One region of the Bradyrhizobium sp. C-145 genome, then DNA from elsewhere that is predicted to be linked to it. Evidence: predicted binding sites of a transcription regulator. Region 1 holds the regulator's gene; each other region holds the start of a gene.
What was found. Region 1 encodes LexA, which represses DNA repair genes until DNA is damaged. Its sites were predicted from a motif close to TGTTCNNNNTGTGTTCNG; they were not measured.

Region 1 (7,173 bases):
TGCCGCGCGCTGCCAAGCAGATGCCGCTCTATGTCTTCTCCAATACCAACCGGCCGCATGTCGACTATTTCTCGAAGGAATATGCCGGTGTGCTCGGCCATTTCCGCGAGCTCTATTTGTCGTCCAGCATCGGCCTGCGCAAACCGGATGCAGAGGCGTTCGACCATGTCGTGACGTCGATCGGCGTGCCGGCCAGCCGAATCGTGTTCTTCGACGACCTTGCCGAGAACGTCGAAGGGGCGCGGGCGCGCGGATTGACGGCGGTGCATGTCACCTCGCCCGGTGATGTCGGCAACGCCTTGCGAGCGTTGGGAATTTGACTGCCGACGCCCCGGCCGGATCTGGTTGGGTTCCGAGGACCAAATCTGCTTGGGATGCGGAACCAAATCACCTTGCGCATTTTTGTACAAAGTTCCGGGAACGGAAATACTTCCTCCGGACTCTATGAGTCCGTTGGGACTTCTACATCGGACTTATTCTCGTGCTGGGCAAAGCCTACCTCACAAAGCAAGCTTCTCTGCTGCTCGAATTCGCCAGAACCACCTCGGATTCGCGCCTCTCCGCCAAGCTCATCAGCAAGGCCGCCGACCTGAAATCTCAGGCCGATCCGCTGCCGGATAAGGATCAGGGCCCCAAAGCTCCGGACGTGACACCTAGCGTCAGTTCGGGCGAACAGACGCAGAGTTGATCGATGCTGGCCGTGGCTCTGGTCATTCTCGTCCTAGCCATGGCCACTCTGGTACCAATCTGCCTCGTCCTGGAGATCATGTCCCGCCGGGCCTGACGTCGCCCTCGTTGCCTGCGAATGCGTCGTCGGGATGATCATCCCGCTCGGCTGCTCTTTTGCCTCTGCGCTCGCGCTCGGCTAGAAGGCTTCCTGCCAATTCGTCCGCGAGCAGGAGTTTTCGCCGTGGCTCTCATGCCGGTTTCCGATGCGCTTGCCGCCGTGCTTGCCGGCGCGGAGCCTCTGACCGAGGAAATGGTTGCTCTCGACGTAGCCTTCCACCGTGTGCTCGCCCGCGACGTGGCGGCGCTGCGCACGCAGCCGCCGGAAGCAATGTCCGCGATGGATGGTTATGCCGTGCGCGCGGCCGACGCGGGGGCGATCGATTCCCGACTGACGGTGATTGGCGAGGTGGCGGCGGGTCGTCCGTTCGCGGGAACGGTCGGCGCCGGCGAAGCCGTGCGGATCTTCACCGGCGGCGTCGTTCCCAACGGAGCCGACGCGGTCGTGATCCAGGAGGATACGGTCGCGGACGGCAAGCGCATCACGATCAAGGAAGCCGCGATTCCCGGTCGGCACATCCGCCCCGCAGGCGTCGACTTCGCCGAAGGCGACGCGCTCCTGCGCAAGGGAACCCGTCTCACCGAGCGCGACCTCGCGCTCGCCGCCGCCATGAATCACCCGCAGCTTGCCGTCTGCCGCCGCCCGAAGGTCGCGATCCTCGCCACCGGCGACGAACTGGTGATGCCAGGCGCCTCGCCCGGCCGCGGCCAGATCGTCTATTCCAACGGCTATGCCCTGCACGCGCTCGCCCGCAGCGAGGGGGCCGACACCATCGACCTTGGCATTGCCGCCGACACGCTGGAGGCCACCACCGCCGGCATCCGCCGCGCCCGCGAGAGCGGCGCCGACATCCTGGTCACGACCGGCGGCGCATCGGTCGGCGACCACGATCTGGTCCAGCAGGCGCTGAGGGACGAAGGTATCTCGATGGCGTTCTGGAAGATTGCGATGCGCCCGGGCAAGCCGATGATGCATGGGCGGCTCGGCGCGATGCGCGTGATCGGCCTGCCGGGTAATCCCGTCTCCTCCTATGTGTGCGCCTTCCTGTTCATGGTCCCGCTGATTCGTGCGGTGTCGGGTCGATCCGTGATTCATCACCGCCATGAGCGCGCCGTGCTCGGCCGCGATGTGGGCGCAAACGATATGCGCGCGGATTATCTTCGCGCACGTCTGGAACAGCGCGACGACGGCACGCTGGTGGCCGTTCCCGTCCATCACCAGGATTCCTCGCTGCTTGCGAATCTCGCTGCGGCACAGGCACTTCTCGTGCGCGCGCCGTTCGCGCCGAAGGCCGGAGCCGGCTCGCCTTGCGAGGTGCTGCGCCTGCCCGTCTGAGCGCATCCACCACACGCGTTCCGCGAACTTTGTCGCGTTCACGCAAAATTAAGCAGTTGCGGAACACATATCGAACATATAGTGTCCGTTCATGATTTGTTTCGAGGAGGTAGCGGTTCGCCGCTCCAATTCAGCGTCTCGGAATCGAACGACATCAACCGGGGGACTTTGGTCGAGATGTTAACGCGCAAACAATACGAGCTTCTGCGGTTCATCAGCGAACGTCTGAAGGAAAGCGGCGTGCCGCCCTCCTTCGACGAGATGAAGGATGCGCTCGACCTGCGCTCGAAATCGGGCATCCATCGCCTGATCACCGCGCTGGAGGAGCGCGGCTTCATCCGCCGCCTGCCCAACCGCGCTCGCGCCATCGAGGTGATCAAGCTGCCTGAGCTCCAGGCCGCCGCCGGCAACCGCCGCGGCTTCACGCCAAGCGTCATCGAGGGCAATCTCGGCAAGGTGCGCGCGAGCTCCAGCCCACCCGCCGACGAGGGCGAGCGTCCCGTTGCGGTGCCGGTGATGGGTCGCATCGCAGCCGGTACGCCGATCGAAGCGTTGCAGACCCGCAGTCACACCATCAGCGTGCCGCCCGACATGCTGGGCTCGGGCGAACACTATGCGCTCGAAGTGCGCGGCGATTCGATGGTCGAGGCCGGCATCCTCGACGGCGACATGGCGCTGATCCAGCGCAACGAGAGCGCCGATACCGGCGACATCGTGGTGGCGCTGATCGACGACGAGGAAGCGACGCTCAAGCGCTTCCGCCGCCGCGGCGCCTCGATCGCGCTCGAGCCCGCCAACGCCGCCTACGAGGTGCGCATCCTGCCGCCGAACCGGGTGAAGATTCAGGGCAAGCTGATCGGACTGTACCGCAAGTACTGAGAAGACTCAGTGGTCATTCGATACCGATGATTCCGATTGGAGCGGACGGATTGTCCGCTTCAGCTGGATAGTCTTTCTGGTCTCGGGCAGATTATCTGGCCCCTTTCCAAGCGCTAGGTCCTCGGCATGCCGCCCGAAGCACTCATCGCCTTGCGGCTCAAGAGATCGAGGAGACAACGATGCGTAGGATCGTTTTGAGCGCCTTCGCAACTGTGCTGATCGCTGCATCGGCAGCGCAAGCATTCGCAGCACAATCGCAGCACCATCCCCGCAAGTCGGCGTATGCGACAACGAGTGAGCAATTCCGCAGCGCCCGAAGTGCCGTCGCGCGACAGCCACAGCCGAGTTGGCCATATTCCGGATGGTCGGCGCCCGCAGGCCGCTGACGCTCGCATCCGCCAAATGCACTGAAGCGAGCTTTGTTCCTATTGGATTCGGGAAAGATAATGTGATCGCATCCGACTGACGCCAGCCGCAGATTCGCCCACAACCAAGCAGAATGTTACGTGCTTCCACTCTGATAGAGGCTTGCGCCTCCGAAAGAGGCGCGGGTTGCTATCTTCGAATAGGAGCACCCGATGTGTGACTACAGTCTGCATGCCGTTGCATCGCGCCCCGCCGAAGTCGGCGAGACGATCGTGTCGACAACGTTCCGCGGCACCTCGACGCGCGGCTTCGCTTCCGCGGCCGACCCGACCGTGGCCGTCTGCCTGCTGCCGGGAACGGAGCTCGCCTTCGCCGACAACGTCCGTTACGACAATCGTTGGATCTGGACGCGCACGATCAACTCCCGCGTCGGCAAGTTCGGCAAGATCGATCCGCACATTCCCGATCGCCATCATGACGCGATCGAATTCCCCGACGGCAAATACGTGCTGGTGACGCAGCTCGTCGAAGGCCAGCACGCAACCGTGCTGCAACTGCCGGTGACGCAGCCGGTCAGCGAGCGCGAGCACAAGCCGCAGATCGATACCGACAGCCGGCCGACGATCACGCGTCTGCCGATCGGCTGAGCCGTTCCTGGCCACCAGGTCGGGCCAGGATTGAAAATGCCATCGCCGGCCGAGGCCGGCGAGATGGTATGATTTATGTTCTGCGGAAGTCCGGTTGGACCCGGACCAACTCCTCGCATTTGTTCTTAATCGTCTGGCCTTAATCGTCGACCTGCAAGTCGGTCTCCGCCGGAGTCGCGTCCCGATTGCGGACCGTAGCCGCCTTCGGCGCGAGGCTTCCGTCGAAATCACCCTCGCCGGCGCCGGCCGGGAGCCAAGGGCGGCTTGTGCCTCTTGCTCTCACAGCCTGAACCGCAAAACCGTCACCACGCTGCGTCAACGCCAGCGCGCCTTGGCTGGTGAGACGCTGCCGATCGACCACCATCGCCGCGCAATCGGGCGGTGCGGGCCGCCGCGTCACTACCAGCGCGGCGCGGCTGCAATCATCAGCCAGCGCGTCGATCCGCAAGGAAAGCGCAACCAGCCTCCCGTCGGCGAGCGGCGTCACGCAGCCGGCCTCGTCGCACGACACGCCGTCGGCCAGCGAGCTACTCCCGGCGTCGCGCGGATCAGCGTCGGCAGCTAACCACTCCCTAAGCAGAAAGCCGTCCTTGCTCGTCCGGATCACATGCAGGTGTCCGTCGCGGCCGCGCACCGCGACGCTCGCGTCGTCTCCGGCAATCAGGATATCGGGCTGCCGCACCGACAGCCCCCAGGCAATGGAAGCCAGTAGCAGCAGGGCACCAGACCAGCGCAAGGGGGTGCGCAACAGGCCCATCACGATGATCCCGAGGCTTGCCGCGACCAGCGGCGCGATGCCGAAGGCGGGGATGCGGCCGACTGCGCCCGGCAGTGCCGCCACCCAGCGCGATACCGCGACCATCCAGTCGATCCCGATCCCCATTAGCCACCAGAACACGCCGTCGAGCCCGAAGGGAGCCGCGAGCAATCCCAGCAGCCCCGCCGGCATCACCAGCGCCGAAACCACCGGCATCGCGCCAAGATTGGCGAGTACGCCAAACGGCGTGACACGGTGAAAATGGAAGGCGGCATAGGGCGTGGTCGCAAGCCCCGCGATCAGCGAGGCCAGGAACAGCATCGCGATCTCGCGGCCGCCCCATAGCGCGATGCGCGCTGTCGCCGAATGATCGGGCGAAGCAAACAGGTTCGGCATGCCGATCTGTACCAGCGCGACCAGCCCGAGCGTCGCGGCGAAGGACATTTGAAAACTCGGATGCACCAGCGCTTCGGGCGCGACCGCGAGCACGATCAGCGCGGCCACCGCCAGCGTGCGGAAGGTGATGGCGCGGCGATCGACCATGACCGCGATCAGCACCACCGCCGTCATGAAAAACGATCTTTGCGTCGCGACCTCCGCGCCTGACAGCAGCAGATAGAACGCGGCCGCCACCAGCGCTGCAGCTGCCGACCATTTCTTGATGGCAAAGCCCGCCGCCAGCCCCGGGATCAGTGCCAGTAGCGCACGCACCGCGAAGAACACGACACCGGCGACAACCGCCATGTGATAGCCGGAGATCGGTCAACTGAAAATTTTGAGCAGCTAATTCAATGTCTTAACGTGCCTTCGCTTCCCAAAATTGGGGCCCGGGAAGCACCAGGGACATACCCAAGGCGAGTCAATTTGACTCAGGGACATGAGCCGCCGGCAAACGCAGAGTGTGCGCTCGGGGACCGGGGGCGCTGCAATGGGCATCACAATAGTCGGCTGGATACTGTTGGCTGTGGTGTTCGTGGCGGTCGTCGCGGCCTCGAAATCCTAGCTCGCCGCCAAACTCAATGTTCCTCAGCGCGCACCCGCGCCAAGATCGCTTTCAGCCGTTCGCCAACATCCTGAATGTCGCCCCCGTACGGGCGATCGCCGCCCCTCGCTGGGGGAAGCTTTCCAGGCCCCTCGGGGAAGCCTGGCCACGGATGGCAGAGGTCTAAGCCGGCATCGCCGCACAGGTTGCGCCAGATATCTAGCGCAGACCGGCCCTCCTTCTTGAGCAGGTCGGGAAGCGTGTTGCACGAAGACTCCGCGAGCTTCTCAAGGACAACAAGCCCAAGCGCGATCTGCTCGTCGATGTGAAGCTCTTCGAATTTCTTCATGGACCTGCTCCTTGGCGTGATCATCAGAGCCGAAAAAACGGTGGCCCGCCAGCGTGAACCGGCGGGCCCGTCGTTCTTATCGCTTCAGCCGTCGGCGGTGCGCCATCAGCCGCTGCCGGTCGCGCTTCCTGTGCGATCGATGCCGGCGCTTCATTCCGGCCACTCCTGACCGCGATAGGCAGCCTCGTAGTTCTTGCGGAAGGCCTTCGCCATGATGGTCAGCTGAGCTACGGCGAAGACGGCGAGCTCGAGCTCGCGACACCCATGGTCGTCATCCGGCACAGAACAATCCTGGATCTGCGCAAGGGCTATGTGCGCCATGCGCTCTAGATCGCAGACGTCGCCCTCCATGTGAACGAAGGCCTTTGCATGAGCAGCGGCGCGATCGGCGGCGCTCTGGAAGTCGATGATACTGCTCATGCCATCACCCCGATGTTCTGCAGGGACTCGGCGAAGCTGACGATCAAGTGCAGGGCACTGCCCTCGCGCTCGTCCAGCATCCACGCTTCCTTGCCTTCCGCGATCGCGCGTAGGTAGGTCAGTTTGGCGAGAAGGCCGGGGACCGTGGTAGCTGTCGCGCGGAGCAGAACATCGAAGGCGTCGTTCTCGTCCTGGCAGGGCTGTTCTGTGATGTCCCCCCAATTCTCACCGGTTAGGTCTTCCAGGCGTGCCGCCTCGTCGATAGCGGCCAAGTGCACGGCATGGGCCTGCCGGTGCGCGTCGATCGCCGCGAAGATCGGGTCGACAGTCGCCGCCGCAGCCGCCGGCAGAGCGACCGGGAGCATAGCGAGGCTAGCGAGTGCCGTCCGGCGTGATAGGCCCGCAGCGGGCTTGGAAGAGTCACCGGCGCGGCTTCCCGTTCCGGGCTGTCCGATACTGGCTTGGGCGGGAAACGAATCTGTGGACTCCGCATGGGGCGGCAAATGGATGATGGTCATGGGTGGTCGTGCTCTCAAGGTTTGGCTTCTAAGGGCCGCTTGCCGTGACGGACGGCAAAGCCGGGGTCTTAGAACGAGCCTTGAGGACTCGCGGCGCAGCCTTTGGGGTTTCCCCTTGGACATCAGCCGTGGG
Region 2 (7,173 bases), 180 kb from region 1:
GCGATAGCCCGTCGATCTGGTCGACGTCAGGCTTTTGCATCATCTCCAGGAATTGCCGCGCATAGGCCGACAGCGATTCGACGTAGCGGCGCTGGCCCTCGGCATAGATGGTGTCGAAGGCGAGGGAGGATTTGCCGGAGCCTGACAGGCCCGTGAACACCACCAGCTTGTCGCGGGGAATCTCGACGTCGATGTTCTTGAGGTTGTGCTCGCGCGCGCCACGGATCGTAATTGCGCGCAGGCTTGAGCCCGCGTTCTGTAGTTGGCGCTTGGCCTTGATCACTTCGTCCATCCCGGTGGTCCTCAAGGAATCCAAAGACGCGCGATCGCGCCAATGCAAAAGGCGCGCTTCGCCCGGAACCGGGACCGGCGCCGCTGGGTATGGCAGCGAACGTAGGAAGAACGGGCGCGGATTTCCAGTGGCACGTGCGAATCGTCAACGGATTGTTGGTGCGCTGGCGGCATCTGGCAGCAGGAGCGGCGGAACTGCGGGGAACGGCTCCTACAAACAAAAAGGCCGGCGCGAGGCCGGCCTTTCGTGACGATGTGACGTCGGTCGCGAAGATCAGTACTTCAGATCAGTACTTGGCGACGACCGGGCCGCCGAAGTGATAGTTCACGCCAACCTGCACGGTGTGGAAGTTGATCGTGCCGGACGCCAGCGGAGTGCCGAGGTTGGAGAAGTAGTTCTCGCTGCCGAGGCTGCGATAGAGGTACTCGCCCTTGACCGACCACTGCGGAGCGAAGAACGCTTCGACGCCCGCACCGACGGTCCAGCCGGAGTGCCACTTGCTGTCGGAGACGCTCACGCCCAGCGCGCTGAGGGTGATCTTGTTGTCGATCCAGGCGTAACCACCGGTCCCGTAGAACAGGAAGTTATTGACGGCCCAACCGATACGGCCACGCACGGTGCCCAGCGCATCGGTCTTGGAAGCCACGGTGATGCCAAGCGCGGTCGCCGAAGCGTTGACGTCAGCCCAGGCGCCATCCGCCTCGATGCCGAACACGACGTTGCCGGTCTGCCAGTTGTAGCCGGCGGTGCCGCCGACGAAGCCGCCCTGCATCTTCGGGTCGGTCGAAGTAGCTTCCCAAGCGCCGCCGCCGACGACACCGAGATAGAAGCCGGTCCAGTTGTAAACAGCAACCGGAGCGATCGGCGCCTTGGTGTAGGGGCGGGCTGCGAGATCAGCGGCCGAAGCCGGAGCAGCGAGAGCGAACAAACAGGCCGAAGCCAACAAAACCTTCTTCATCTTCAATCTAATCCCAGTCCCAGTTTCTGTTGTTGCCTTCCATGCCGGAAGGGCAGCGGACTCAACGGCCCAACTAATGCCGTGCTTACACCACTAAAGCCGCAAGTTGTGTCTCCGAAAAGCCACAACAGCCCCCAAAACGTGGCAAGTGCCGACCTATTGTTCCGGAGAGCACGCAAGCAAAAGGCCGGCGCGAGGCCGGCCTTCAATCTCTCAGTGATATCAGGTAGATATCAGTATTTTGCGATGAGCGGACCGCCCCAACGGTAGTTCACGCGGATCAAGCCGATATCGACATCCTGGCTGATGCGCTCGGAGCGTGTGACGACACCGAGCGGGGCAGTGACAAAATTGCCGGACCCGGTGAAGTTGATCGTGCGGTTGCCGAGGAAGATGTGATCGTACTCGAAGCCGACCGACCAGTTCGGCGCGAATCCGAACTCGATGCCCGCGCCCACCGTGCCGCCCCAACGGGTCTCGTTGGCCCGGTCGAACTCGAGGCCTGTCGCCAAATCGTAGGTCCGATAGCGATCACCGACAACGGCGCCGCCGCCCTTCACGTAGAGCAGCACGTTGTTCCAGGCGTAGCCGACCTGGCCGGTGATCAAACCGAACGAGTCGATCTTCGAGCGGTTGCGAAGGGCGAACAGTGCGCTGACATTGTCGCCAGAAAAGTCGGCCCAGTTGCCCTGGCCCTCGACGCCGAACACCCAATTGGCCGACTGCCAGCGATAGCCAACTTGGCCACCGACCGTGCCGCCCGTCGCGTTGTGGCAGCCTTCGCCGACCAGAGTGCCGGTCACAGGCGTCACGAAGTCCCAGCACTTGTGGCTGGTGCCGCCGCCGCCGTTGATACCGATGTAGAAGCCGCTCCAGTCGTAGATGGCGGCGACCATCGGCGGCGGAGCTTTGGTGTAGGGACGCGCAGCGAGATCTGCCGCACTTGCAGGAGCCGACAGGCCCAACGCGATTGCACCGATTGCACCAAACAGAAGCTTATTCATTGCAGTCTCCCCAGTTTCGTCCGCTTCTCGAACTCCCCGAAGCGGTTGATCAGGCGCGACGCCCATATGAACTAAGTCCGACTCAACCGTAGCCTAGGGAGTGGGCAAAGTCCGTCTCCGAAATGCCACACTCGCAAACCGATTGAACCAAGTGCAACTTGATGAATGTTAAGTAGTTTTTACCGTTTCTCGGGAACCCAAAAAGTTCCATCGGGAGGCTGCCTTTTTCATCGCCAATCGTGACCGGACTCGGCCCGATGTCCGCCCGATTGCCACAAAGAACAAATCTGGAACGAAGCGGATGGCGATGCTATATGTGGGGATAACCCTGGGGGTGATGGGCTGAGCGGCGTCCGTAAGCGTATAGGTCGCCTCAACAGGGCGGCGGAGGAACGCGGGGAGCGGACTTTCGCCTTTGAAATTCAGTGGCATTGGAGTGGAGAGCGGCGATGGCGGGAAGCGTCAACAAGGTCATTCTGGTTGGAAATCTCGGCAAGGATCCCGAGATCCGCCGCACCCAGGACGGGCGGCCGATCGCGAATTTGAGCATCGCCACCTCGGATACCTGGCGCGACAAGAATACCGGCGAGCGCAAGGAAAAGACCGAGTGGCATCGCGTCGTGATCTTCAATGAAGGGCTGTGCAAGGTCGCCGAGCAGTACCTGAAGAAGGGCGCCAAGGTTTACATCGAGGGCGCGCTCCAGACCCGCAAATGGACCGACCAGAGCGGCGTCGAGAAATATTCGACCGAGGTCGTGCTCCAGGGCTTCAACTCGACGCTGACGATGCTCGACGGCCGCGGTGGCGGCGGAGGAGGCGCCAGCTTCGGTGATGAGCCGGGCGGCGATTTCGGCTCCTCCGGTCCCGTCAGCAGCGCACCGCGCCGTCCTGTTGCGGCCGGCGGCGGTCGCAACAGCGACATGGACGACGATATCCCGTTCTGAGAACACGGATCGCGCGGCCAAGGCGCATTACCTGATCGGGCCGCGCAGGGTGTGTCGTGTCAGCAATTTCTACTAATCGGCGGGGCGGGCTCGGATTTTCCGGGCCCGCTTCATGTTCGACGTGAGCTCGGACTTCACATGGGCAAACCGTCTGACGGGGCCCGCTCGCGGCGCGCTTTTCCAGGCGCGTGAGGTCATTTTGGAGGGGCGATTCCGGGCCTCTCGGAAGCAGTGCTCGAAAGGGCTTAAGTTGTTGGAAAAATAGGCGGAAAAATCGCTTGCCAGGGCCTTCGCGAGGGTGGTTATCCGACCCCCGATGCGCTATATGATTCCCAGATAAAACCTCACCGGATTTCCCCTTGGCTGACGACGACAACAAGCCCGGCGACCAGCCGGCGCAACCCTCGGACATTCGCCCCGTCTCCATCCTCGACGAGATGAAGAAGTCCTATCTCGATTACGCCATGAGCGTGATCGTGTCGCGCGCGCTGCCCGATGCGCGCGACGGCCTGAAGCCGGTGCATCGCCGCATCCTGTTCTCGATGAACGAGGAAGGCTACACGCCGGACAAGAAGCACAAGAAGTCGGCCGGTATCGTCGGCGACGTCATGGGCCAATACCATCCGCATGGCGACCAGGCGATCTACGACGCGCTGGTGCGCATGGCGCAGCCTTTCTCGATGCGCGAACTGCTGGTGGACGGGCAGGGCAATTTCGGCTCGGTCGACGGCGATCCGCCGGCGGCGATGCGCTACACCGAGTCGCGCCTGACCAAGATCGCGCTGAAGCTGCTCGACGACATCGACAACGAAACCGTCGACTTCCAGGACAATTACGACGGCTCGACCAAGGAACCGGTGGTCCTGCCGGCGCGGTTCCCGAACCTGCTGGTCAACGGCGCCGGCGGCATCGCGGTCGGCATGGCCACCAACATCCCGCCGCACAATCTCGGCGAGGTCATCGATGCCTGCCTCGCGTTGATCGACAATCCGTCGCTGACCATCGACGAGCTCAACAACATCATCCCGGGCCCGGATTTCCCGACCGGCGGCATCATCCTGGGCCGCCAGGGCATCCGCAGCGCCTACCATCTCGGCCGCGGCTCCATCGTGATGCGCGGCAAGGTCACGTTCGAGACGATCCGCAAGGAGCGCGAGGCGATCGTCATCACCGAGATCCCGTATCAGGTGAACAAGGCGACGATGGTCGAGCGCATCGCCGAACTCTACAAGGAAAAGAAGATCGAGGGCATCTCCGATCTGCGTGACGAGTCCGACCGCGAGGGCTATCGCGTCGTCGTCGAGCTCAAGCGCGATGCCGTGCCCGACGTGGTGCTGAATCAGCTCTACAAGTTCACGCCGCTGCAGACGAGCTTCGGCGTCAACGCCGTCGCGCTCGATTCCGGCCGTCCGCAGACGATGAATCTGAAGGATATGCTGACGATCTTCGTCGGCTTCCGCGAGCAGGTCGTCACGCGCCGGACCAAGTACAAGCTGCGCAAGGCGCGCGAGCGCGCGCATGAGCAGGTCGGCCTCGCCATCGCGGTCGCCAACATCGACGAGATCATCAAGGTGATCCGCACTTCGCCGACGCCGGCGGCTGCGCGCGACACCCTGATGACGCGCGACTGGCCGGCGCGCGACGTCGAGGACATCATCACGCTGATCGACGATCCGCGCCACCGCATCAACGCGGACGGCACCATCCGCCTGTCGCTGGATCAGGCCAAGGCCATCCTGGAACTGCGCCTGGCACGTCTCACTGCACTCGGCCGCGACGAGATCGGCGACGAGCTGTCAAAACTCGCCGGCGAGATCGGCGACTATCTCGATATCCTGCGCTCGCGCGCCCGCATTCTCGAGATTATCAAGACCGAGCTCGCCGAGGTGAAGGCCGAGTTCGCCACGCCGCGCCGCACCGTGATCATGGAGCAGGAAGGCGAGGTCGAGGACGAGGACCTGATCCAGCGCGAGGATATGGTCGTCACCGTCTCCCACGCCGGCTACGTCAAGCGCGTGCCGCTGTCGGCCTACCGGGCGCAGCGCCGCGGCGGCAAGGGCCGCGCCGGCATGCAGACGCGCGACGAGGATTTCGTCAGCCGCCTGTTCGTGGCCTCCACGCACACGCCGGTGCTGTTCTTCTCCTCGCGCGGCCAGGTCTACAAGGAAAAGGTCTGGCGCTTGCCGATGGCTGCGCCGAACGCGCGCGGCAAGGCGCTGATCAACATCCTGCCGCTGGAGCAGGGCGAGCGCATCACCACCATCATGCCGCTGCCCGAGGATGAATCGACCTGGGGCAACCTCGACGTGATGTTCGCCACGACAGGCGGTAACGTGCGGCGCAACAAGCTGTCCGACTTCGTCGACGTCCGCCGTTCCGGCATCATCGCGATGAAGCTCGACGACAACGAGGCGATCGTCGACGTGCAGATCTGCACCGAGCGCGACGACGTGCTGCTGACCGCTGCCGGCGGCCAGTGCATTCGCTTCCCCGTCACCGACGTGCGCGTGTTCACCGGGCGCACCTCGATGGGCGTGCGCGGCATCGCGCTTGGCGAGGGCGACAAGGTGATTTCGCTGGCGATCCTGCGCCATGTCGAGACCACCTCGGACGAGCGCTCGGCCTACCTGAAGATGCGCCGTGCGGTCGCCGGCGAAGCTGCGACTGAGGAGACCGCCGCGGACGGCGAGGCCGAGGAGGCCTCCGGCAGCTTCCAGCTGGCCCAGGAGCGTTACGCCGAGATGTCGGCGCAGGAGCAGGTCGTGCTCACCGTGTCGGTCAACGGCTATGGCAAGCGCACCTCGTCCTACGAGTACCGCACCACGGGCCGCGGCGGCAAAGGTATCGTCGCCATGAGCGTCAACAACCGCAACGGCAACCTCGTGGCCTCATTCCCGGTGGAAGATGCCGACCAGATCATGCTGGTCACCGACAAGGGCCAGCTGATCCGCTGCCCGGTCGAAGGCATCCGCATCGCCGGCCGCTCGACGCAGGGCGTGATCGTGTTCGACACCGCTGAGGACGAGCACGTCGTCTCGGTCGAGCACATCACGGAAGAGGCCGAGAGCGGGAATGGAGAGAACGGCAACGGCGGTGGAGCCTAGCGCATGATCCGGAAAGGCGCGCAGCGGTTTTCCGAAAAGATTATGCTCAAACAATAAGCGCGATGACGATTCATCCTGATCTCATCGCGCTTCGGCTGGTGCGGGAGCCGACGAAGCCGTATCGCAACGCAGGTTGGAGATGAATTCTCCGATCTGAGCGATGGCCGCATGGGCTTCCGGCAGCACCGGAACGAAGAGCTGGAAGACGTGCGGCATGCGCGACCAGACCTCCAGGCGGCTCCGCGGATTACCTTGTTTCAGCTTGTCGGCCATGCGGACCGCGTCATCCCGCAGGATCTCGTCGCTGCCGACATGGATCAGCACCGGCGGAAGGCCGAACGCATCGCCATAGAGCGGCGAGGCATGGGGGTTATACGGGTCGGCGCCTGCCAGATAGCAACGCACGAATTCCGGAACATCGTGCACGTTCAACATCGGATCTGATGCGGCATTCTCGATCAACGAGGGCGCGGTGAGCGCGAGATCGGTCCAGGGTGACATGGCAACGGCGGCCGCAGGAAGCGGCTTGCGTTCGTCACGCAGCCTCATGAGAAGGCACAGGGCCAATCCTCCACCGGCTGAATCACCCATCACGAAGAGTTCGCCTGGATCGCCTGTCTCGCCGGCGAGCCAGAGAAAACCCGCTACGGCGTCGTCCAGTGCGGCCGGAAACGGATGTTCAGGTGCGAGACGATATTCAAGGGCCCAGACCGTCGATTTGGTCACATTGGCAATGCGCCAGGTGAAATGCCGGTAGTAGATCGGCGCGCCCGAGACATAGGCGCCGCCATGAAGATATAGCACGTTGCGTCCCGGGTGCGACGCCGGGGTGGCGATCCGGTGCAGTCTGAGGTGACTGGCCTGCACGACG
Region 3 (7,173 bases), 4.1 Mb from region 1:
CAAGGCGCAGCGCCGGTGCTGCGCGTCACCAGTTTCACCCAGCTCGTCGCGCTGGCGGGGCAGAAGCGCGACCTCCTCACCAAGGGCGCGCTCGAAGGCGACATGCGCCTCGTCCGCTTCGAGGAAGGTAGGCTGGAGGTCGCGCTCGAGCCTAACGCCTCCAAGACCATGATCTCCGAGCTCGCGAAGAAGTTCGAGCTGTGGACCGGTCGCCGCTGGACCGTGATCGTCTCCAACGAGCAGGGCCAGCCGACGCTGCGCTCGGTGAACCAGGCCGCGAAGCAGGAGCATGCGCGCACCGCCGAGGCCGACCCGCGCGTGCAGGAGGTGCTGTCGCGTTTCCCCGGTGCGAAGGTCGTCGAGGTCCGCAGGCTTGCCCCCGAGACGCCGGAAACCAATATTAACTCGGACTATGGCAGTGACGATCCGCTAGAGGGTTCCGACGGCGACGATCTCTAGCGCATGATCCGGACCCGAAGGGCCGCGTAGCGAAAAGTGCGAAGCGGTTTTCCGATAAGATCATGCGCAAACAATATGCTAAGGTACGATGATGATTCATAGCGCCTTAGCCTCTTTCAAGGACACGCGAGCTATGGCTGATTTTCTCGGCATGATGAAGCAGGCGGCGCAGCTGCAATCCAAGATGCAGGAGATGCAGGACCAGCTCGCCAACGTCGAGGTTGAAGGCATCTCCGGCGGCGGCCTCGTCGCCGTGCGCATGACCGCGAAGATGGACGTCAAGGGTATCAAGATCGATCCCTCGCTGATGAAGGCGGAAGAGCGCGAGGTGCTGGAAGACCTGCTCGTCACCGCCTTCGGTGATGCCCGCCGCAAGGCGGAGGCTGCGATGCAGGAGAAGATGCAGGCCCTCACCGGCGGGCTCGGCCTGCCGCCGGGGCTGTTCGGTCAGTAAGATGGGCGCCGTTGCAGGTCCTGAAATCGAGCGGCTGGTCCAGCTGCTCGCGCGGCTGCCGGGCCTCGGTCCGCGCTCGGCGCGACGCGCGGCGCTGCATCTGATCAAGAAGCGCGAGGCGCTGATGATGCCGTTGTCGTCGGCATTGCAGGTCGCGCTCGACAAGGTCGAGGTGTGCAAGACCTGCGGCAACATCGACACGCAAAATCCCTGCACCGTCTGCACCGATCCGAAGCGCGATCCCTCCATCATCGTCGTCGTCGCCGACGTCGCCGACCTCTGGGCGCTGGAGCGGGCCAATGCCACCCAGGGGCGCTATCACGTGCTCGGCGCGACATTGTCGCCGCTCGACGGCGTCGGCCCGCAGGACCTCACCATCGACGCGCTGGTGGCGCGCGCGCATGATTCGCAGGTGCAGGAGATCATCCTGGCGCTGAATGCGACGGTGGACGGCCAGACCACGGCGCATTACATCACCGACCTGCTTCAGGACGCCAATGTGAAGGTGACGCGGCTCGCCCATGGTGTTCCTGTCGGCGGCGAGCTTGATTATCTCGATGAAGGTACGCTATCGGCTGCGATGCGGCAGCGCACCCTGTTCTAGCCATCCAGACTTTACGGAACGGACGACATGACGAAACTTTTCGCCACACGATTGGCTTTGGTCGCGACGATGATGGTGCTGGTGAGCCCGGCCATCTCCGCGCAGCAGGGCGACGAGACGCCGCCGCCGTCCAAGCCCGGCAAGCCGATCAACACCGGCGACGTGCTCTCCGGCGAGTTGAATGCGATGAAGGTGCGCGACGTCAAGAACGGCAAGCGCGTCGCGACTTATCAGATCACCTCCGAGCCGCGCCGCCTGCCGCCGCCGAACGGGCTATGCAATCTCGAGACCGGCCCCGAAACCTTCCAGCTCGTCACCTCCAGCGACGCGCAGGCCGCGCAGTTGAAGTCGTTCGTCGGCAAGGAGATCTCGGTCAAGGTCGACGAGATCGCCTGCGCCAGCGATGCCGGCCAGATGAGCGAGGCCGTGATCACGAAGTGGAGTTTGATCAAGAAGCAGTAGGCTCGCGACGCTTTCTCCGTCATCATTGCGAGGAGCAAGCTGCCGTAGGGTGGGCAAAGGCGCAAAGCGCCGTGCCCACCATCTTTCGTCGATCGCGCTGAAGGTTGGTGGGCACGCTTCGCTTTGCCCATCCTACGGCATCGCGGGCGTGGCGCTCGCGGTATCAAACCCTCACCGGCCCCAGCGTCTCGAAATGCCCGCGCTTCTGCAGCCAGGCCAGCAGCACCAGGCTCGGGATCGCCACCAGCACGCAGATCACGAAGAACAGCGCCCAGCCGGTCGTATCAGCCACGAAGCCGGCGCCTGATGACAGATACGTTCGTCCCACCGCCGCAAGCGCGGTGAGTAGCGCGTATTGCGTCGCTGTGTGCAGCGGGTTCCTGCACAGGGCGGAGAGGTAGGCGACGAAGATCACGGTGCCGATGGCGCTGGTGAAGTTCTCGGCCGTGATGGCGAAGGCGAGCGCCCATTGGCTGGTGCCGACGAACGCCAGCCAGGAGAACGAAAGATTGGCGAGCGCCTGCACCACGCCGCCGATCCAGAGGCTGGTCGCCAGCGAATAACGCCGCGCGACAAAACCGCCGGCAAAGCCGCCGATCAGCGTCGCGGCGAGCCCGACGCCCTTCACGATCGCCGCATAGTCGTTGCGAGAGAAGCCGAGGTCGATTACGAACGGCGCCGTCATCGTGCCGGAGAAGGCATCGGTGAACTTGAACAGCACCACGAAAGCCAGCGCGGCGAGCGCGTCCTTGCGGGAGAGGAATTCGGCGAAGGCGCCGATCGCGGCCTGAACGACGCGAGCGAAGGCCGGCTCTGCGTGCGTCGCCGCTTCCGCCTTTGTCGATTGCTCAGGCTCGGTTGCGACGAGCGCCGTGAACGTCCCGATCAGCACCATCGCCGCCATCACCACATAGCCCCACATCCAGGCCGAGTGGCGTGTAATGCCGGTGCCCTCGAAGCCGGAGACGATGAACAGCGCGCCCGCGGTCGACACCAGCATGCCGATACGATAAGCCGCGACATAAGCGGCCATTCCGGCCGCCTGCTCGCTCTCCGGCAGGCTCTCGACCCGGAAGGCATCGACCACGATGTCCTGGGTCGAGGACGTGGTCGCGACCAGCAGCGCGCCGAGCGCGACGTAGAACGGCGAGCGCGCAGGATCGGTCATCGCCAGCAGCAGGATGGCGATGATCAGCAGCAGCTGCGAGAACAAGAGCCAGCCACGCCGCCGCCCGAAGACGCGGGTGAACAGCGGCACATGGATCGCATCCACCAGCGGCGCCCACAAAAATTTCAGCGTGTAGGGCGTGCCGACCAGCGCAAACAGCCCGATGGTCTTGAGATCGACCCCGACCTCCCGCATCCACACCAGCAGCGTCGAGCCCGACAGCGCCAGCGGCAGGCCTGAGGAGAAGCCGAGGAACAGCACTATCAGCACCCGCGGTTGCAGGTACACGGCAAGGCTGTCACGCCAGGAGGCAGCGGTGGCGCCAGCGGAGGAGGTCGCGTCGGGTGCGGTCATGGGGTGGTGTTAGCAGATTCTGGGGGCGCTGCCTCTTCTCCCTCTCCCCCGTTCTTACGGGGAGAGGGTTGGGGTGAGGGGCCTCTCGCCACATTTGAACTCGTCGAGGGACCTGTATCCCTCACCCGGATTGCGCCGGACGATGCTTCGCATCGCCGGTGGCAATCCGACCTCTCCCCGCAAGCGGGGAGAGGTGAAGACGTCACTCCCCCGCCTGGAGCTTCCTCGGAAACAGCTCCGGCGCACCGGTGGCCACCAAATGTGGGCCTTCGGGCGCATCCGCCTTGCTGAAATCGAGCTCCTCGATTCGCCCGGCGCGCTTCTCGATCTTGTCGGCGGAGATCAGCACCTGCCGCACGTCCTCGTTGACGTCGGCAAAATGCTTTTGCAGCTTCAGCACGCGGTCGCGCAGGCGGCCCAAATCGTCGCCCAGCTTGATCACCTCGGTGCGGATCTGGTCGGCGGCATCGCGCATGCGCGCGTCCTTCATGATCTGCTGCATGACTTGGATCGCGAGCATCAGCAACGAGGGTGACACCAGCACGACGCGGGCGCGATAGGCCTTCTGGATCACGTCGTCGAAGCCGTCATGGATCTCGGCGTAGACCGATTCCGACGGCACGAACATCAGCGCCATCTCCTGGGTCTCGCCGGTGACGAGATATTTTTCGGCGATGTCGCTGACGTGCTTCATCACGTCGCCGCGCAGCCGCTGCGTGGCGAAGCGCCGCTCCTCGTCGCTGCGGGCGTCGTGCAGCGCGGTCATCGCCTCCAGCGGAAATTTCGCATCGATGCAGAGCGGGCGCTGGTCCGGCAGGAACACGACGCAATCGGGCCGCTTGCCGGTCGAGAGCGTGAACTGGAACTCGTACGAGCCCTTGGGCAATCCGTCCTGGACGATTGCTTCCATTCGCGCCTGGCCGAAGGCCCCGCGCGACTGCTTGTTGGCGAGCACGTCGCGCAGGGTCGTCACCTGCGTGGTGAGGTCGGTGAGGTTCTTGTGCGCACTGTCGATGATGCCGAGCCGCTCATGCAGCGCGCGCAGGCTCTCCATGGTGTTGCGGGTCGAATGTTCCATGGACTGGCCGACGCGATGCGTCACCGAATCCAGCCGCTCGTTGACCGCCCGCGCCATCTCGGCCTGGCGGCCGGCCAGCGCCTGGGTCATGGCGTCGACCCGGCCCGAGGCCTCGCTCTGGGCCCGCAGCACCTCGCTCAGGCGCTCCTCGAGCTCGTCGGCCCGGATCGCATGCGCCATCGCGAGTTCCGCGCCGCGCCGCCCGGAGCGCGCGATCACGACGGCAATCACTACCAGCAGGATGAGGATAAGGGCGCCGAAGCCGATCAGCGCATCGATCGTGCGCACCGGCCAGTCGCCCAGCATGACAATGATCTCGTTCATGCGTCCCCTTCTACCCGATTCGCCGGAATGCGCGAACGAAGAGGGAACGTCGGTGGTTAACGACCCACTAATTTTTATGGTTAACGAAAGCTGAAGTTTTATGGTTAGCGGAGGGTTAACGAAGTTCCTGGCCGGATTGACCGCATCCGGCGCGCAGCTTAAATCGCCGCCATGGCCCTCAGAGAAATCATCATCCTGCCCGACAAGCAGCTGCGTCTGATCTCCAAGCCGATCGAGAAGGTCACGCCGGAGATCCGCAAGCTTGCCGACGACATGTTCGAGACCATGTATGACGCGCCCGGCATCGGCCTCGCGGCGATCCAGGTCGCGCAGCCGCTGCGGCTGATCACCATGGACCTCGCCAAGCGCGACGAGAACGGCGAGACCAAGCACGAGCCGCGTGTCTTCATCAACCCGGAGATTCTCTCCTCTTCGGAGGAACTTTCGGTGTACGAGGAAGGCTGCCTGTCGATCCCCGAATATTACGAGGAGGTCGAGCGTCCCGCGAAGGTGCGCGTGCGCTTCACCGACCTCGACGGCAAGGTGCACGAGGAGGATGCCGAAGGCCTCTATGCCACCTGCATCCAGCACGAGATCGATCATCTCAACGGCGTGTTGTTCGTCGACTATCTGTCGAAGCTCAAGCGCGACCGCGTGATGAAGAAGTTCGAGAAAGCCGCCAAGCGCGCGGGGGAGTAACCACGTCCTCCGCCGTCATGCCCGGCCAAAAGCGCGAAGCGCGTCTTCAAGCCCAAAAGCGCGAAGCGCGTCTTCAAGCTAACGTGCCGGACATCCGCGTTCTTCGTCCGTCGAGTGAGAAAGAACGTGGATGGCCGGGACAAGCCCGGCCATGACGAGTACTCTGTTCCTTTCCGAGGATTGTCTCGTCCCATGCCCCTCCGCCTGATCTTCATGGGCACGCCCGATTTCTCCGTGCCGACGCTGCTCGAGCTGGTCGCGCATGGCCACGAGATCGCGGCCGTCTACACCCGCGCGCCGAAGCCCGGCGGGCGCCGCGGCCTGCAATTGCAGCCCACGCCGGTCGAGGAAGCTGCGCGAAAACTCGGCGTTCCCGTGCTGACGCCGAAGACGTTGAAGACGCCGGAAGCGCTCGACGAATTTCGCGCCTTCGATGCCGATGCCGCGGTCGTCGTCGCCTACGGCATGATCCTGCCGCAGGCCATCCTCGATGCACCAAAACTCGGCTGCTACAATCTGCACGCTTCGCTGTTGCCGCGCTGGCGCGGCGCCGCGCCGATCAATCGCGCCATCATGGCAGGCGATGCCGAGAGCGGCGTGATGGTGATGAAGATGGATGTCGGCCTCGACACCGGCGACGTCGCCATGGCCGAACGGCTCGCGATCACGGACAGCATGACCGCGGCCGATCTGCACGATCGCCTCTCCCGGCTCGGTGCCGATTTGATGGTCCGCGCCATGGCCGCGCTCGGACGCGGCGGGCTTCAGCTCAAAAAGCAGAGCGAGGACGGCGTCACCTATGCCGCCAAGATCGACAAGGCCGAGGCGCGGATCGACTGGACGAAACCTGCACGCGCGGTACTGCGCCACATCCACGGCCTGTCGCCGTTCCCCGGTGCCTGGGCCGAGCTCGCGGACGTCAGCGAGAATGCGCGCGTCAAAATCCTGCGATGTGAATTGGCGAACGGCTCAGCTGCGCCCGGCGAGGTGCTCGACGACCACCTCACCATCGCCTGCGGCGAGGGTGCCATCCGCATCATCGAGATCCAGCGCGAAGGCAAGGCCCGGATGCAGGCCGCTGACTTTTTGCGGGGCGTGCCGCTGAAGGCGGGATCGAAGTTCAGCTGACGCTGTCATACTCCGCGAAAGCGGGGTATCCAGTACGCCGAGGCGTCTCGGTCGAACGGAGCTGTCTCAGAGTACTGGATCATCCGCCTTCGCGGATGATGACACCACCCGGATTGAGATGCCCCGCTACAAGCTCACCATCGAATATGACGGCGCGCCGTTCTGCGGCTGGCAGGTGCAGGAGACGCTGCCCTCGGTGCAGGGCGCGCTGGAAGCTGCCGTCAAGGCGATGACCGGCGCGGATGCGCGGGTGCATGGGGCCGGCCGCACCGATGCCGGCGTGCACGCGCTCGGCCAAGTCGCGCATGTCGACATCGCGAAGCAATTTGCGCCGGATCGTTTTCGCGACGGGCTCAATGCGCATCTGCGCCCGCATCCGGTCGCGGTGCTCGAGGCCGAGATCGTCCCCGAGACCTTCGAGGCGCGCTTCTCGGCCATCAAGC

Region 2: LRP30_RS20805 (single-stranded DNA-binding protein) is a predicted target of LexA. The motif match lies at 2,532-2,549, and genes of this name have one in related genera.
Region 3: rmuC (DNA recombination protein RmuC) is a predicted target of LexA. The motif match lies at 4,935-4,952, and genes of this name have one in related genera.

Annotation. Positions count from the first base shown of each region.
Region 1 is NZ_CP088150.1:4,645,497-4,652,669, forward strand. Features, by position in the region: gene LRP30_RS21650 (HAD family phosphatase) at 1-320, shown strand, start outside; gene LRP30_RS21655 (hypothetical protein) at 482-688, shown strand; gene glp (gephyrin-like molybdotransferase Glp) at 911-2,122, shown strand; gene lexA (transcriptional repressor LexA) at 2,300-3,001, shown strand; gene LRP30_RS21670 (hypothetical protein) at 3,580-4,014, shown strand; partial or broken gene LRP30_RS21675 (ComEC/Rec2 family competence protein) at 4,154-5,530, opposite strand; gene LRP30_RS21680 (hypothetical protein) at 5,788-6,102, opposite strand; gene LRP30_RS21685 (hypothetical protein) at 6,101-6,271, shown strand; gene LRP30_RS21690 (hypothetical protein) at 6,253-6,522, opposite strand; gene LRP30_RS21695 (hypothetical protein) at 6,519-7,040, opposite strand; gene LRP30_RS21700 (hypothetical protein) at 7,156-7,173, shown strand, end outside.
Region 2 is NZ_CP088150.1:4,460,695-4,467,867, reverse strand. Features, by position in the region: gene uvrA (excinuclease ABC subunit UvrA) at 1-292, opposite strand, end outside; gene LRP30_RS20815 (outer membrane protein) at 579-1,250, opposite strand; gene LRP30_RS20810 (outer membrane beta-barrel protein) at 1,484-2,254, opposite strand; gene LRP30_RS20805 (single-stranded DNA-binding protein) at 2,704-3,198, shown strand; gene gyrA (DNA gyrase subunit A) at 3,558-6,302, shown strand; gene LRP30_RS20795 (alpha/beta hydrolase) at 6,384-7,173, opposite strand, start outside.
Region 3 is NZ_CP088150.1:516,647-523,819, forward strand. Features, by position in the region: gene LRP30_RS02300 (DNA polymerase III subunit gamma/tau) at 1-459, shown strand, start outside; gene LRP30_RS02305 (YbaB/EbfC family nucleoid-associated protein) at 593-913, shown strand; gene recR (recombination mediator RecR) at 915-1,517, shown strand; gene LRP30_RS02315 (hypothetical protein) at 1,545-1,979, shown strand; gene LRP30_RS02320 (MFS transporter) at 2,143-3,501, opposite strand; gene rmuC (DNA recombination protein RmuC) at 3,704-4,903, opposite strand; gene def (peptide deformylase) at 5,075-5,602, shown strand; gene fmt (methionyl-tRNA formyltransferase) at 5,795-6,730, shown strand; gene truA (tRNA pseudouridine(38-40) synthase TruA) at 6,849-7,173, shown strand, end outside.